DNA from 2 places in the Pseudofrankia inefficax genome. Region 1 is predicted to be linked to the other one. Evidence: riboswitches for the same ligand, from Rfam matches in the RefSeq annotation. Region 1 holds a riboswitch; the other holds the start of a gene.
What was found. A riboswitch is a leader RNA that binds a small molecule or an ion and turns the genes downstream of it on or off. The one in region 1 is predicted to bind ZMP and ZTP.
Positions count from the first base shown of each region.

Region 2: another riboswitch for ZMP and ZTP. It lies ahead of FRAEUI1C_RS18260 (phosphoribosylaminoimidazolecarboxamide formyltransferase); the one in region 1 lies ahead of glyA (serine hydroxymethyltransferase).

Region 1 is NC_014666.1:6,337,872-6,345,484, reverse strand. Features, by position in the region: gene FRAEUI1C_RS25570 (alpha/beta hydrolase) at 1-1,574, shown strand, start outside; ZMP/ZTP riboswitch at 1,595-1,681, shown strand; gene glyA (serine hydroxymethyltransferase) at 1,845-3,107, shown strand; gene FRAEUI1C_RS25560 (AraC family transcriptional regulator) at 3,185-4,042, opposite strand; gene FRAEUI1C_RS25555 (cupin domain-containing protein) at 4,257-4,601, shown strand; gene FRAEUI1C_RS25550 (alpha/beta fold hydrolase) at 4,668-5,549, shown strand; gene FRAEUI1C_RS25545 (AAA family ATPase) at 5,671-7,143, shown strand; gene FRAEUI1C_RS25540 (aldehyde dehydrogenase family protein) at 7,410-7,613, opposite strand, start outside.
Region 2 is NC_014666.1:4,507,131-4,514,743, forward strand. Features, by position in the region: gene FRAEUI1C_RS18235 (MFS transporter) at 1-749, opposite strand, end outside; gene FRAEUI1C_RS18240 (hypothetical protein) at 1,116-1,646, shown strand; gene FRAEUI1C_RS18245 (GlxA family transcriptional regulator) at 1,854-2,855, opposite strand; gene FRAEUI1C_RS18250 (SigE family RNA polymerase sigma factor) at 3,015-3,590, shown strand; gene FRAEUI1C_RS18255 (PASTA domain-containing protein) at 3,587-4,435, shown strand; ZMP/ZTP riboswitch at 4,554-4,636, shown strand; gene FRAEUI1C_RS18260 (phosphoribosylaminoimidazolecarboxamide formyltransferase) at 4,655-5,800, shown strand; gene FRAEUI1C_RS18265 (hypothetical protein) at 6,110-7,432, opposite strand.

The DNA.
Region 1 (7,613 bases):
GCGGGCCGGGCGCGGGTGGGATGCGGCGCCGGCTGCCCGGCCGGCCCCGAGCGTGGGCGGCGGCGCTGGTGATCGCCGTGGCGGGTGCCGCCGGGCCGGTTCCGGCGGCCGGCGCGGCCGAGCCGTCGACCGGCGTCGGCCGGCTGTCGGCCTGGCGGGCCTGCGGCGACGGCGTGCAGTGCGCGACGCTTCCCGTGCCGCTCGACTACGCGAACCCGGCGGCCGGCACGATCAGCCTCGCGGTGGTGCGCCGGCCGGCCCGCGAGCCCGCCCGCCGGATCGGCTCGCTGGTCTACCTGGAGGGCGGGCCGGGCGTCTCGGGCGTCAACTCGATCAAGACGTACCCGCAGCTGTTCGACACCGTGGTGGGTGACCGGTTCGACATCGTCGGGTTCGACCAGCGGGGGGTCGGCGCGAGCGCGCCGGTCCGCTGCCTGACCGACGCCCAGAAGGCCACGGAGCTCACCGACGTCCTGGTGGGCGTGCCGGCGCGCCGGGCCGTCCCGGGATCGACGGAGGGGAGTGTGCCCGCCGGGTTCGGCGGGACGGCGGCGTCGGACCGGGGGGTCGCCGAGGGCTGCGAGCGCTGGAGCGGCAGGATGCTGCCCTACCTGTCGACGGAGGCGGCGGCCCGCGACGTGGACGTGCTGCGCGCCGCGCTCGGCGACCGGCGGCTCACCGCGTATGGCGCCTCGTACGGGTCGGAGCTGGGCGCCACCTACGCCGCGCTGTTCCCCACTCACCTGCGTGCCCTGGTGCTGGACGCGGTGGTCGACCCGAGGATGTCGACCACCGATCCCTTCGCGGAGACCCTGCTGCAGGCCAAGGCCTTCGACGCCGCGCTCAGCGCCTTCCTCACCGCCTGCGCCCGCGACACCACCTGCCCCTTCGGCGACGGCGACCCGTTCGGCCACTACGACCGGCTCGTCGCCCGGATCGCGAAACACCCGATCTACGCCCAGGGCAAGGACGTCGACACGACCCGCCCGGTCGACAGCGGCGTGCTGACCTCCGCCGTCCTGCAACTGCTGTACAGCCAGCAGCAGTGGCCGATCCTGGCGCTGGCGCTGGGGCTGGCCGACACGGCGAACGACGGCTCCGTGCTGCTCTCGCTGGCCGACCAGCAGTCCGGCCGGCGGCCCGACGGCAGCTACGACAACTCGTTCGACGCCAACACCGCGATCAACTGTGCCGACCAGAGCTACCCGACGGATCTCGCGGCCTACCGGCGCTTCGCGGCGCGGCTGGCCGTCGCGGCGCCCCGGATCGGCTACACGCTGGCCCTCGGCGGGCTGACCTGCGCCTTCTGGAAGGTCCGGGCGGCCTCCCGCTACACCGGGCCCTTCCTGGCCAAGGGCGCTCCGCCGATCCTGCTGGTCGGCACCACCGGCGACCCGGCGACGCCGTACCCGGAGGCGCGCTCGCTCGCGTCCCAGCTGTCCAGCGGCGTGCTGCTGACGTGGCGCTCGTACACGCACGGCGCCTACGAGGGACCGAGCACGTGCGTCCACGACGCGGTGGATGACTACCTGGTGAATCTCGTCGTACCGAAGCCCGGCACCGTCTGCTCCTGAGGGGCGACCGGCTAGACTTCGGGGTGAGTCGCGACTGGCGTGCTCGGGTGGAATCAACCACCGGGAAGCGACCGATCGGCGAGGCACCGTGCGCCTGGGTGCCGCCGAAGCGGCACCGGCTATCTGGTGCCGTCGGCCGGACGACTCCTGCCCGCAGCGCGATCGTCCGCCGGTGGCCCACGCGAAACCGACACTCCTGCCAGGCACCGCTGGCGGAACCGGCCGTGTGGACGCGGGCGGGCCGGGCAGCCACTTCCTGGAGGTCTTCCCATGCACCAGCCATCGATCCGTGACCTGGCCAGCGCCGACCCGGAGATCGCGAACCTGGTCGAGTCCGAGGCCCGCCGCCAGTACGAGAAGATTCGCCTGATCGCGTCGGAGAACTACGTCTCGAACGCGGTTCTCGAGGCGAGTGGCACGGTCCTGACGAACAAGTACTCCGAGGGCTACGTCGGCAAGCGCTACTACGAGGGCCAGCAGTTCATCGACCCGATCGAGACGCTGGCGATCGAGCGGGCCAAGGCGCTGTTCGGCGTCGAGCACGCCAACGTCCAGCCCTACTCGGGCTCGCCGGCCAACCTGGCCGTCTACCTGGCCTTCCTGCAGCCCGGCGACACCGTCATGGGCATGGCGCTGCCGATGGGCGGCCACCTCACCCACGGCTGGTCGGTCTCGGCCACCGGCAAGTGGTTCCGCAGCGTCAAGTACGGCGTCCGCCAGGACACCGGCCGGGTCGACCTGGACGAGGTCCGCCAGGTGGCGCTGGCCGAGCGGCCGAAGGTCATCTTCTGCGGCGGCACCGCGATTCCGCGGACGATCGACTACCCGGCGTTCGCCGAGATCGCGGCCGAGGTCGACGCCGTGCTCGTCGCCGACATCGCGCACATCGCGGGACTGATCGCCGGTGGCGCGCACCCGTCGCCGGTCGGCCACGCCCCGGTCATCTCGACGACCACGCACAAGACGCTGCGCGGCCCGCGCGGCGCGATGCTGATGTCCGACGCCGCGCACGCCGCGCCGCTGGACAAGGCGGTGTTCCCCGGCCTGCAGGGCGGCCCGCACAACCACACGACGGCGGCCATCGCGGTCGCGCTGCGCGAGGCGGCGACCGCCGAGTTCAGCGCCTACGCCCACCAGATCGTCGCGAACGCGGCGGCGCTGGCCACCGCGCTCGCCGACCGTGGCTTCGACCTGGTGTCCGGCGGCACCGACAACCACCTGATCCTGGTCGACCTGACCAGCAAGGGCATCGGGGGCAAGCCGGCCGCCCAGGCGCTCGACCGGGCCGGCATCGAGCTGAACTACAACACCGTCCCGTACGACACCCGCAAGCCGTTCGACCCGTCCGGCCTGCGGCTGGGCACCGCCGCCGTCACCACCCGCGGCATGGGGCCGGAGCAGATGGCCCAGATCGCCGCGTGGATGGACCAGGCCGTCAAGGCGGCGGCCGACGGCGACGAGGCCGTCCTGGCCCAGATCGCCGGCGAGGTCCGCGACCTCACCGCGAACTACCCGATGCCCGGCTGGGTCTGACCCACCGCGGGGCGGTAGCCCTGCCTCACACCGATCCGGCCGCCGGGCTCACCCGGCGGCCGGACTCGTGTTCCCGGTCAACGCGAGACCGTCGAACGCTCTCGGCCCGCCAGCACCCGGCGCCGGTAGGACGTCGGGGTTTCGCCCGTGTGCCGCCGGAACGCCCGGGTGAACGCGCTGACGCTTCCGAAGCCGACCCTGGTGGCGGTTTCCAGGATGGTCGGGCCCGGCTCGGCCAGGATGGCCATCGCCCGCATGAGCCTGCTCTGCAGGAGATAGTCGCGCCAGGCCATTCCGGTGACGGCCGAGAAGGCCCGCCTCAGCGACCGGTCTGATACCCCGATGGCGCGGCAGACGTCGAAGAGCTCCACCTGGTCCAGATGGGCATTCGTGTAGTCCATGGCCGCACTGACGACGGGGTCGGTCGTGGTGGGCAGGCTGAGCGGAATCTCGTGGTCGAGCCAGTCGAAGACGAGAGTGGCCAGCACCTCGAAGTAGGCGTCCGCCGTCGCGTCACCGGAAGGCCGGTTGATCGGCCAGCGTTCGCCATAGATCATCATCTCGCGAATGACGGGGGCGGCGGCCAGGGTTCTGGCCCGGTCGTGGGTCCCGGGCACCATGGATGGGTCGAAGAAGACCGCCACGGTCTTGACCCTCGTCAGGGTGGGGCAATGAGCCACGCCCGCGGGTATCCACATGGCCTGCTGCGGCGGCAGCAGGAATCGCGCGGACTCGGTCTCGACTTCCGCGACACCCTCGATCGCGTACTCGACCTCGTGGAAGTGATGAGTGTGCCAGCCCGTGACGACGTCCTCGCCGATGTCGAACCGGTAGACGCCGGCCCGGACGTCCGAACCCCGTCGCATGTCGATCTGGTGCACGGCGGTTGGCGGCGCGAAGGCGGTCACGTCCGGAACTCTAGGACACACGTACACCAGCGTCCTGCCAGCAGAAGGCCGGTGCGGAGGGTCCTGCCGGCAGCGGGGTCGGGACGGTGCAGGGCCGTGGCGGGCCGGGAGCGGTCGACTCTGGTCCGTGACGCGGCCTGGCCGGCGGAGTCGAATCTCTGGCCGCCAGCGCGGCGACGGGAGGCGGCCGCGACTCACACACTGTGGACGGACGAAGCCTTCCGCACGGTAAAGGACTGCCATGGCCGCAACGTTCACCGACACCAATGAGCTCGGTTGGGAAGAGGTTCCCGACGCCTGGCGGGGAAAGTCGGCAGAGGGTGAGCCAGGAGTGCGTTTCAAGCGCTTCCAGACCGGATCTCCGATCGTGCCGCTCGCGATGCTGGTCGAGTACGAACCCGGGCATCACGAGCGTGAGCACAGCCACCCGGAGAGCGAGTTCTTCTTCATGCTGGAAGGCGAGATGCGGGTGCTCGATCAGAGTGTCGTTCCCGGCACGCTCGTCTTCCTCGCGGCCCGGTCTTCGTACTCCATCATGACCGGCACCGCGGGAGCGCGCTTTCTCAGGCTCCAGCACGCGTCATGAGCCAGTCCGCGACGGACGCACCGTCCGTGCGTTTCCGCCGGTACTTCCCCGGCAAAGGAGCCTCCCTTGACCGATAAAGTCGTCGCCTCAGCCCCGCCCGTCCTCCATCGCACGGTCGACGTCGGGGGCATTCGTGTCTTCTACCGTGAGGCGGGCGACCCGGGCCGGCCCGCGATAGTGCTGCTCCACGGGTTCCCCTCCTCGTCGTCGATGTACCGCAACCTGATCCCGCTGCTCGCCCCGCATTTCCACGTGCTCGCTCCCGACTATCCGGGAAGCGGCAACAGCGAGTTCCCCGCCGAGGACAAGTGGGTACCCACATTCGCCAACCTGGCTGACGTCATGGAGCAGTGGGTCGAGAAGGTCGGCCTCGACCGGTTCGTCTTCTACATGCAGGACTTCGGCGGCCCGGTCGGCTTCCGACTCGCGGTGAGGCATCCGGACTGGGTCGCCGGGCTGGTGGTCCAGAACGCCAACCTGTTCCTGGAAGGGTTCCCACCCCAGCAGGCCGCCGCGCCCGGCGACGAGGATCAGGCTGGTCAGGAATCCATGGCCGACAAGACCGTGACCGTCGAGTTCGCGAAGTTCCTCTACCAGGCCGGGGCCCGCGACCCGGAACTGCTGAGCCCCGACGCCTGGAACCTCGACGCCTACGCGCTGACGCACCCGGACTCCCAGCGGATCCAGCGCGCGCTGATCACGGACTACCCGACGAACATCGCGCTGTATCCGGCCTGGCAGGCCTTCCTGCGGGAGCGCCAGCCCAGGACCCTGATCGCCTGGGGCAGGAACGACCAGTTCTTCGTCCCGGCCGGCGCCGAGGCGATCCACCAGGCGGTCACCGACTCCGAGCTGCGCTTCTTCGACACCAGCCACTTCGCCCTCGAAGAGGACCTCGTCCCGATAGCCCAGGCCATCGTCGACTTCCACGGCACGCCCCTGGGCTGATACCGACCCCCGGTTCATCCCCGCCCGCCCTGCCTGAGACCGCGGATCATGCCTCCCACCAGGGGTTGCCTAGTGGAAGTACACTTACTGTAAGTACAGTTCCACTAGGCTGGCGGTGGGCATGGAACGTCCTGCGGACATGTTCGACCGGGACGAGGAGTGGGCGGCGCTCGAGGGCTTCTGCGAGGACTCCACTCCCGGAGCCACGCTGGGAGTCGTCACCGGGCGTCGCAGGCAGGGGAAGTCCTTCCTGCTGGAGGCTGCCTGTGAGCAGACCGGCGGTCTCTACCACCAGGCTCTGGAGGGAACCGCGGCCGAGTCGCTGCGGCTGTTCGGCGAGCGTTTCGCAGCCCACACCGGCGCCGCCGCTCCGCTGGCTTTCAGTTCGTGGCCGGACGCGATCGACGCCGTGCTTGGCTTGGGCTCCGGAGCGCCCACGACTGTCGTCATCGACGAGTTCCCGTACCTCATGAAGGCCGTGCCCGAGTTGCCGTCGGCCGTGCAGGCGGCACTCGGTCCACGCCGCGCCGAGCGAACCGCGTCACGAACCCGCCTGATTCTCTGCGGCTCCGCGCTGAGTGTCATGGGCCGGCTCCTGGCCGGATCGGCGCCTCTGCGCGGCCGGGCGGCGCTCGAACTCGTCGTTCCATCGCTGGACTTCCGCCTGGCCCGAGAGTTCTGGGAAATCGAGGACCCGCTGCTCGCGGCACGGCTGCACGCGGTCGTGGGCGGGACGCCGGCCTACCGTGACTTCGCGCGCCGGGACGCCCCGCGTGGTGTCGACGACTTCGACGCCTGGGTCGTCCGTACTGTTCTCAACCGCAACTCGCCCCTGTTCCGCGAGGCCCGCTACCTGCTCGCGGAGGAGCCGGACCTGCGCGACCCGGGGCTGTACAGCTCGGTGCTGGCAGCCGTGGCCACCGGTGCGGTCACCCGGGGAGCGATCTCGAACGCAGTCGGCCGCGGCGCGGACGAACTCGGCCACCCGCTCACGGTGCTGGCGGACGCCGGCTTCCTGATCAAGGCCGACGACCTGCTGCGTGACCGGCGGCCGGTCTGGCGCATCGCGGAGCCGCTGATCGCGTTCTACCACGCCGTCGTGCGCCCTGTGTTCGGCCAGCTGGAGGCTCGGGGACAGGCGGCACGGACCTGGTCGGGACGCCGGGCGACGTTCGCCTCCCAGGTCCTCGGCCCCAACTTCGAGGAGATCTGCCGAACCTGGACCTCGGGGTACGCCTCCGCGGAGACCCTGGGTACTGACGATCTCGGCGAAGTCGGACATGGTGCAATTCACGATCACGACCAGCGGGCGTTGATGCAGTTCGACGTGGTGGCGCTTGGGCCGGCCGACGGCCAGCGCCGCCGGCTGGTCGCCCTCGGCGAGGCGAAGTGGGGCGTCCAGCTCGGTCTTGAACACCTGGACCGGCTGCGCCGAGGCACGCACCTGGTCGAGCGGACCAACAACCTCGACGTGTCCAACACCCGCTTGCTGCTGTTCTCCGCGGTCGGATTCACGGACGAACTGCGCGCCGGAGCCGCCAGCGACCCGAGCGTCGTCCTGGTCGACCTGGGCCGCCTCTATGAGGGCGACTGAGCCGCAGCCCGCGGGAAGCCGCCTGCGGGTTGGCCACAGGATGACGGGCCAGTCCAGCCCCGCTCCGGCGGCCGGACGCTGTCCGGGCCTGACCGGCGTCGGCGCGCCCCAGCTCGGCGGGTGCGAGGCTCGGCTGTGTCGGAGGCTGAGTGATCGGTGTTTTCGCCTTCAAGTGGTTGCTGGCTGAGCCAGCTCACGACCAGTCGAGGGCGCAGACGGCGATCATGACGGAAGGGCCGGCGCGGACGGGCGGCCCCGGCGGGCCGTCAGGGGCGGGCGACGGCCTTCGTGCGCATGAGGAACTCGCCGAGGTAGGCGTCGTGCGGGACGTCGGGGCGCATCCAGTAGGTCGGGGTGTCCCCGAGGTAGACGTTGCTGATCGTCGGGTCGTCCACCAGGCGGTCGACCAGCTCGGCGTCGTCGGTGAGCGCGGTGAGCACCAGGCTGTCGCGCAGCGGCCCGACCCCGTC
Region 2 (7,613 bases), 1.8 Mb from region 1:
ACCAGCAGCGGCACCAGGCCCTGCCCGGCGCCGGTACCGCGGGCCAGCAGCGGCAGGTACTCGTCCAGGGCAGCGACACCGGTCAGCGTGGCCGTCAGCAGCAGCACCCGCCGGACCACCGCGGACCGCCGCACGACCCCGAGGCCAGTACGCAACGTCGCGAGCTGACCCCGCTCGCCGTCACCCGCGCCCTGGTCGTCAGAGCCCTGGCCGTCCGGCGCCGGCTCGGCTGGCCCGCAGGTCCCGCGCCGGGGGGTTCCGGGCAGCGCCCGGCCGGCCGCCGCGCAGGCCAGCAGCGCCAGCACGCTGCACACGCCGACCAGCCGGTTGCCGCCGGCGGCGATCAGGGGGGCGGCCAGCGCGGTCGCGAACAGCTCGGCGGCACCACCGAACGCCTGGGCGCGCCCGGACAGCCGGGCATAGGCACCAGCCGCGCCGATCCGGTCAAGCTCGGCGTAGACAAGCGCCTGCAACGTGCCGGACCGCAGCGCGGTGCCCGCCCCGAGCAGCACGAACCCGGCGGCGAACGACCAGAACTCCGGAACGATGATCCACAGCGCGTAGCCGGCCGCCTCCAGCAGCGGGGCGAGGATGACCAGCAGCCGCCTGGACACCACGTCCGCCCACACCCCGGACGGGATCTCCACCAGGAACGACGCGGCCGACCACAGCGCGAACAGCGCCGAGATGCCCGCCGGCGACACCCCCGCGTCCGCGAACACCAACGCGTACACCGGGTAGAACGGCACACAGTCGGCGAGAAACGCATATGTATACAGCCGTCCGGCCAGGGCCCGCTCCGGGGCCGGCCGCGGCTTGCCGCCACCGCTCGATCTGCCGGTGGTGGATCAATGTCGCCAGGTCACACCGGCAGGCTACGGCCTTCCGCCCGCCTCCGCACCGGATTTCGCCCGCCCGCACGGGTCTGGGGGAGCCGGGTCGCCGGCCGGTGGCGTGAATCCGGCGACATCTGGCATTTCCGCCAGGGTCGGGGCGGCCCGCGGGTGCATAGCGTCCAGGACGCGGCCTTCGTGCTGGTCGAAGGCCCACCGACGTCCCCGGTTCTGGGCCGGGACTCGGCCCTGTCCGTCCACGGAAGCCGGAGCGACCCACTCGTGACCAAGATCCTGCTCAGCCTGCACGTGCTCGCCGCGATTCTCACGGTCGGCCCGGTCGCCGTCGCGGCGAGCATGTTCCCGCGGTATCTGCGGCTCGCCGCCGATCCGGCGGCCAGCCCGGGGGAGAGCGCCCCGCTGACGGTCGCCCGGACACTGCACCGGATCTGCCGGGTGTACGCGCTGGTCGGGCTCGCGGTGCCGTTCTTCGGGCTGGCGCTCGCCGGCCCGCTGCACGTCTTCGGCCAGGCCTGGGTCATCGTCTCGATCGTGCTCACCGCCGCCGCGGCCGCGCTGCTGGCGGCCGTCGTGCTACCCGGCCAGAGCGCCGCCCTCGCCACGCTGAGCCACCCCGTCGCCTCGCCGGCCGGGAGCGTTCCGGCCGTGCCGGACTCCGCCACCACGTCCGAGCCTGGCGTGGGCGCGCGGCTCGCTGGCCGGCTGGCGATGACGACTGGCATGTTCAACCTGCTCTGGGCCGCCGTCGTCATCATCATGATCGTCCGACCCGGGTCGACCACCGGCGTCTGAGCCCGGCGGCCGTCCTAGGCCGCCTCTCGCGGACCAGCGGCCAGTCCTTGATCACCGTTTTGGCCCTGTCGTGGTCGTGACCTGGCCGTTTCTGTAACCACCCGAGGGCCGAAACCACGATCACCAGCACCAACGGGCCGACGCGGGCCCGGGCACCCCGTTCACCGGCATGATCCGGCGCCATGGACCGACCTGAAGATCTAACGCCTACGCCGCGCGGGCGGCCTCGGGGGAGCGGAACGCGCGGCGGTAGGCCTGCGGGCTGGTCCCGACCAGCCGGCGGAACCGGTCACGGAACGCGGCGGGAGAGCGGAAACCGACCCGGGCCGCGACCCACTCGACCGGATGGTCCGTCGACTCCAGCAGCTGCTGGGCGCGCCGCAGCCGGGCCACCGCCAGCCACTGCGCCGGAGTGGTGCCGGTCTGCTCCCGGAACCGGCGCGACAGGGTCCGCGTCGACAGAGCGGCCTCCCGGGCCATCTCGACGAGGGTCAGCTCCTCGTCGAGATGGCCGGTGAGCCAGCGCAGCAGCGGCTCCAGCGACACCCCGTCCGGCGCCGGCGGCTGGTGCGTGATGAACTGCGCCTGCCCACCGGCCCGCTCCAGCGGCATCACCGACAGCCGGGCAGCGTCGGCCGCGACCGCCGACCCGAAGTCCGCCCGGACCAGGTGCAGGCACAGGTCCAGCCCGGCCGCCGCGCCCGCCGAGGTCAACACCCGCCCGCCGTTGTCGACGAACAGCACGTCCGGGTCGACGTCGACCGTCGGGTAGCGGGCGGCGAGCTGCGCCGCCCCCAACCAGTGCGTCGTGGCCCGCTGGCCGTCGAGCAGGCCCGCCGCGGCCAGGATGAACGCCCCCGAGCAGATCGACGCGACCCGCGCCCCACCCCGGCCGTCCGCCCCGGCCGCCGCCGCCCGCAACGCGTCCAGGACAGCCGGATCCACCGGGGCGCCGACGTCGCCGGTACCGGGGACGACCACCGTGTCCGCCGCGGCGAGCACGTCCAGCCCGTGGCGGGCGCGCAGCGTGAAGGTCCCCGCGTCGACGTCGGCCCCCGGCCGGGCCGCGCAGACGACAACCCGGTAGGCCGCGCTCCCGTCGGCGAGCCGCGCCCGGCCGAACACCTCCACCGGCACCGCCAGGTCGAACGGAACCACCCCGTCGACCGCCAGCACCGCCACGAGCCGCGAGGCCGCTCCGGTTGTCATGGCCGAAATCTAGGCCACCGCCGGATTCCCGCCACCAGGGACCCAGGCAGACTCCCACCCGAGCCACCACCTCCAGCGCGCCCGCCGGTGGTTCGCGCAAACCGTCCAACCCGGGCAACCCCGGACCGACGGGGCAGCGTCTGTAGGGCGGGAGGTCACATGGGACCAGCGGACGGCGACGACGGGTTCGTCGCCTACTTCCAACCGCGCACCGCGGGACTGCTGCGGTTCGCCTACCTGCTCACCGGCGACGCGGGGGAGGCCGAGGACCTGACCCAGACGACGCTGACCCACGTCTACGTCGTCTGGCGCCGGGTGTCCGGCCACGCCCGGCCCGACGCCTACGCCCGCCGGGTCATGGTCAACGCGAACGTGAGCCAGTTCCGCCGCCGCCGCGTCCACCACGTCCTCGTCGAGCGGCCACCCGAGACCGCGCAGGCCTCGGCGCAGCTCGCCGCCGTCGAGGATCGCGCCGAGCTGGCCAAGGCCCTCGCGGCGCTGCCACCCCGCCAGCGGGCGGTCGTGATCCTGCGCTACTGCGAGGACATGCCGGAAGACGAGGTCGCGGCGCTGCTGCGCTGTTCGACGGGCACGGTGAAAAGCCAGGCGTCGAAGGGCCTCGCGAAACTGCGCGCGGACCCGGCCGTCGCTGCCCTTGGCCCACCGACGCTCGCGACGACACCACCGGGCCGGGTCACCCTCAGCAGCGCCGCCCGCGGGAAGGAGACCCCGTGAACCCCACCCGTCACCCCTCGGACCACCGCGACGACGACGCCGACCGCGCCACCGCCGACTGGCTGCGCACCGCCGCGGGCCAGGTCCACGCCACCGCGCCCGACAGGCTGCTGACCCGGGCGCTGGCCGCCGCCCCGGCGGCCCGGCGCCGCCGGCGCCTCGCCGTCGCGATCCCGGTGACCGTCACCGCGTTCACTGTCGCCGCGGTCGTCGCCGCGACGGTCCTGCTGACCGGCGGTGGTTCCGCGGTCAGCCACGTCTCCCAGCCCCTCGCGGGCCGGCCCGCCGGCACCCTCCCGCCGACCCTCACTCCCGGCATACCGGCGATCGTCGCGAGCGTGGGAACGAGCCCGCCGACGGTCGCGCCGACCCAGCAGGGCCCGCACACCACCGTCCCGCCCCCGGCGACAGCACCCCCTTCGCTGACCACGGTGCCCAACGTGGTCAGCAGAAACGGCACCGACGCGACGGCCACGCTGCGGGCCCTCGGCTTCACGGTGAGCCAGACGTCGGTGTGCGGCTCCACGGACAGCCCGGCCGGCCAGGTCCTCGCCCAGCAGCCCGCCGCGGGAACCCGGGCGGCCGCGACCGCGACCATCACCCTGCGGGTGGCCGCCGCATGCGCCGACGTGCCCAACCTCGTCGGAACCACCCCGGCCACGGCGAAGACCACCCTGGAGGCCGCCGGCTTCCAGGTCTGGCTGGACGGCCCGTGGACCTGCTCCACCGGCTACGGCAGCGTCACGGCCCAGAGCCCCACCGCCGGCACCCGCGCCGCCCGGGGGAGCACGGTCAGCATCACCTACGCCTGCGTGCCCCCAGCGTCCGTCGCCGCCAGCCCCTGACCGGTCACCACCTCGCTCGCCCTGTCCTGTCATCCCGCCTCTCCGGCTGACAGGACAGGGCGAGCCCCGCCCAGCTGGCGGGACGGCCACACAGCCAGCGGGCCGGTCTTGTTACGGTGCGGGAGGCCGCTACTGGCGCGGGTGGGTCACCACCGGGGAACGGCCGCGTGACCGTCGACGCCGACCGCCTGGGCCCGCGACGCGAAGGAACCCTTTCGCGTGAGGTGGGCGATGAACCTGCGGTACGGCATGAACCCCCATCAGCGGCCGGCGACGGTCGAACCCCTCGACGGCACCGCACCCGTCCGGGTCCTGCACGGCGAGCCCTCCTACATCAACATGCTGGACGCGCTCGGTGGCTGGCAGCTCGTCCGCGAGGCGGCCGGGGCCCTCGGCCGGCCCGCCGCCGCCTCGTTCAAGCACGTCTCACCGGCCGGAGCCGCGCTGGCCGGAGCCCTCGACGCGGCCATGACCGAGTCCTACAGGCTGGGCCCAGGGCCGGCCGGGGCGCTGACCAGCGCCTATGTGCGGGCCCGCGACACCGACCCGAAGAGCTCCTACGGTGACTTCGCCGCGGTCTCCGCGCCGGTCGACGCCGAGCTGGCCGACCTGTTGCGGCGGCTGGTCTGCGACGGGATCGTCGCGCCCGGCTACGAACCGGGCACCGTGGCGACGCTGTCCGCGAAGAAGAACGGCGCGTTCGTCGTCCTCGAAGCCGACCCGGCCTACCAGCCACCCACCCAGGAGGTCCGCGACGTGTGCGGGCTGCGTTTCGTCCAGCCACGGGACGACGCCGTCCTGGACCGGACGACGCTCGCCGACGTCCAGGTGGGGACGGTGCCCGACGGCGCGCGCGACGACCTGCTCCTCGGCCTGATCGTGGTCCGCCACACCCAGTCGAACTCGGTCGCCTACGTCCGCGACGGGATGACCCTCGGAGTCGGCGCGGGCCAGCAGTCCCGCGTCGACGGTGTCCGCCTCGCCGGCGCGAAGACCGACACCTGGTGGCTGCGCCGCCACCCCCGCGTCCAGGCGCTGACCACCGGCGGCGACCGGAAGATCCAGGACCGGATCAACGACCAGATCAGCTACCTCGACGCGGACCCCGCCATGCGTGAGGACGGCACCGGCCCGGTACCGCTGACCGGCGCCGATCGCGCACGCTGGCTGCGCCAGCTCGACCAGGTCGCGCTCGCCTCCGACGGTGCCCTGCCGTTCCCGGACAACATCGACCACGCCCACCGCCACGGCGTCCGCTACATCGCCGAACCCGGCGGGTCCACCCGCTCGGCCGACGTCGCCGCCGCCTGCCAGGACCGGGGGATCGCGCTCATCCACACAGGCCTGCGCCTGTTCCGCCACTGACCTTTTCCGCCACTGACCTTGCCAACGCCGCGCGCCGCGTTCCGCCGCTCCCGGCACGCCGTGATCGGGGTAGCTCTGGCTACCCCGATCACGGACGTGATCGGCCCAGGCCGGTTGCCAGCCGGGACCAGGCTTCATGATCATCGGGCGTGTGGGGGAGCGGAAGGCTCAGCGCCGCGGCCGTCAGCGGCTCGGCGGCCCCCTTGATCCCCGTTTTCGCCCTGGGGTGGCCGCGAAACATGCTCGGCGACGACCACCAGAGGGCCGAAACGGCGATCATGGGGACGCCGAAGGCGAGCGGGGCCGGCGTCAGCCGGCGGTCTGGGCGAGCTGGGCGGCGAGCGCGTCGGCGTGGCGTTCGGCGCGTTCGGCGCGGGACCGGGCGTCGGCGCGGGCCTCGGCCAGCACCGCCATCCGCTCCTCGGCCGCCGCCCGGTCGGCCTCCCGCGCCGTCGCCGCCTCGGCCCGGATCCGGCCGACCTCGGTGTCCGCCGCGGCCCGCACCCTGGCCAGCTCCTCCCGGCCCCGGCCGAGCTCGTCGGCGGTCTCCCGGCGCAGCCGGTCGGCCTCGGCCGCCGCCTCGGCCCGGACCCGGTCGAGGGTGGCCGCGGCACCAGCCCGGTCCGCCGACGCCGCCTCCCGCAACGCGGTCAGCTCGGCGCGCAGCTCCGCCTGCGCCTCGGCCGCCGACGCGGCGTCACGGCGGGCGCCACCGAGCTCGGCGTTCGCCGCGGCGAGCTGACCGCGCAACGTCGCCATCTCCCGTTCCGCGGTCGCCCGGATCGTCGCCAGCCGGGCCGCCGCGTCCGCGCGCGCCGACTCGGCCCGCTCGTCGGCCTCGGCCCGCGCGGTCGCGACCTCGGCCCGGGCCTGGGCCCTGGCCGTTTCGACCTCCGCCGCCGCCTGGGCGCGGATCTGGGCGATCTCCTCGGCGGCCCGGCGTTCGGCCTCTCCCGCGGCCTCCCGGGCGGCGAGCGCCGCGGCGTCGGCCACAGCGAGGCGTCGTTCCAGCTCGTCGAGCGCGGCGGTCGCCTCCGCGGTGACCGCCTCCGCGTCCGCCCGCGCCACGGTCTGCTCCCGGGCCGCCGCCTCGGCGCGGACCGCGCGGGCGGTCGCCTCACCCACCCGGCGGGCCGCGTCCGCCTCGGCCGCCTCCACCTGCGTCTCCGCCGCGGCGACGTCACCCAGCCGGCCCAGCGTCGCGGTGAACGCCTCCAGCGTCCGGCCGAGATCGGCGGCCAGCGTCCCGACGTGGGCGGCGAGCTCGTCGGCGCGCAGCCGGGCCACCGCCACCGGCCGGGTCTCGGACCGCCCGGGCGCACGGCTGGCCGGCACGCCCCCTCCGGCGGTCCGGCGCGGGCCGTCACCTGCCTCCGGCCCGCCGTCGGCCGCGGTCAGCGCGGCGATCTCGCGGCGGCGGCGGTAGGCCGACAGCCGGGTGTGCGCCGGGTCGTCGCAGTACGCGGGCGGCCGGCCGGGCCCGTCCGCCGGCGCGCACGGCCGCCCACACCCCGGATAGCCACACACCGCCCCGGGCACCCCGTCCGACGCGTCCCGGAGCGCGACGAGACGGCCGGCGTCGTCAGTGACGCCGGCCGCCTGACCGAACTCTCCCCCGACCTCCGCCCCCAAATCCCCACTGTTGTCCCGTGTCGCCGCCGCTTCCACCTTCGCGCCCCCTCCACCAGTTTCGTAACGTCCAGACCGTAGCAGAGACGAAACGCTACGACGGAACGAAACGCTATTGATCGGGAGACGAAAAGTCTGACGCGCGATAAGCTTCGATTCTCGGGCGTCAGAATCTGGACCGGGG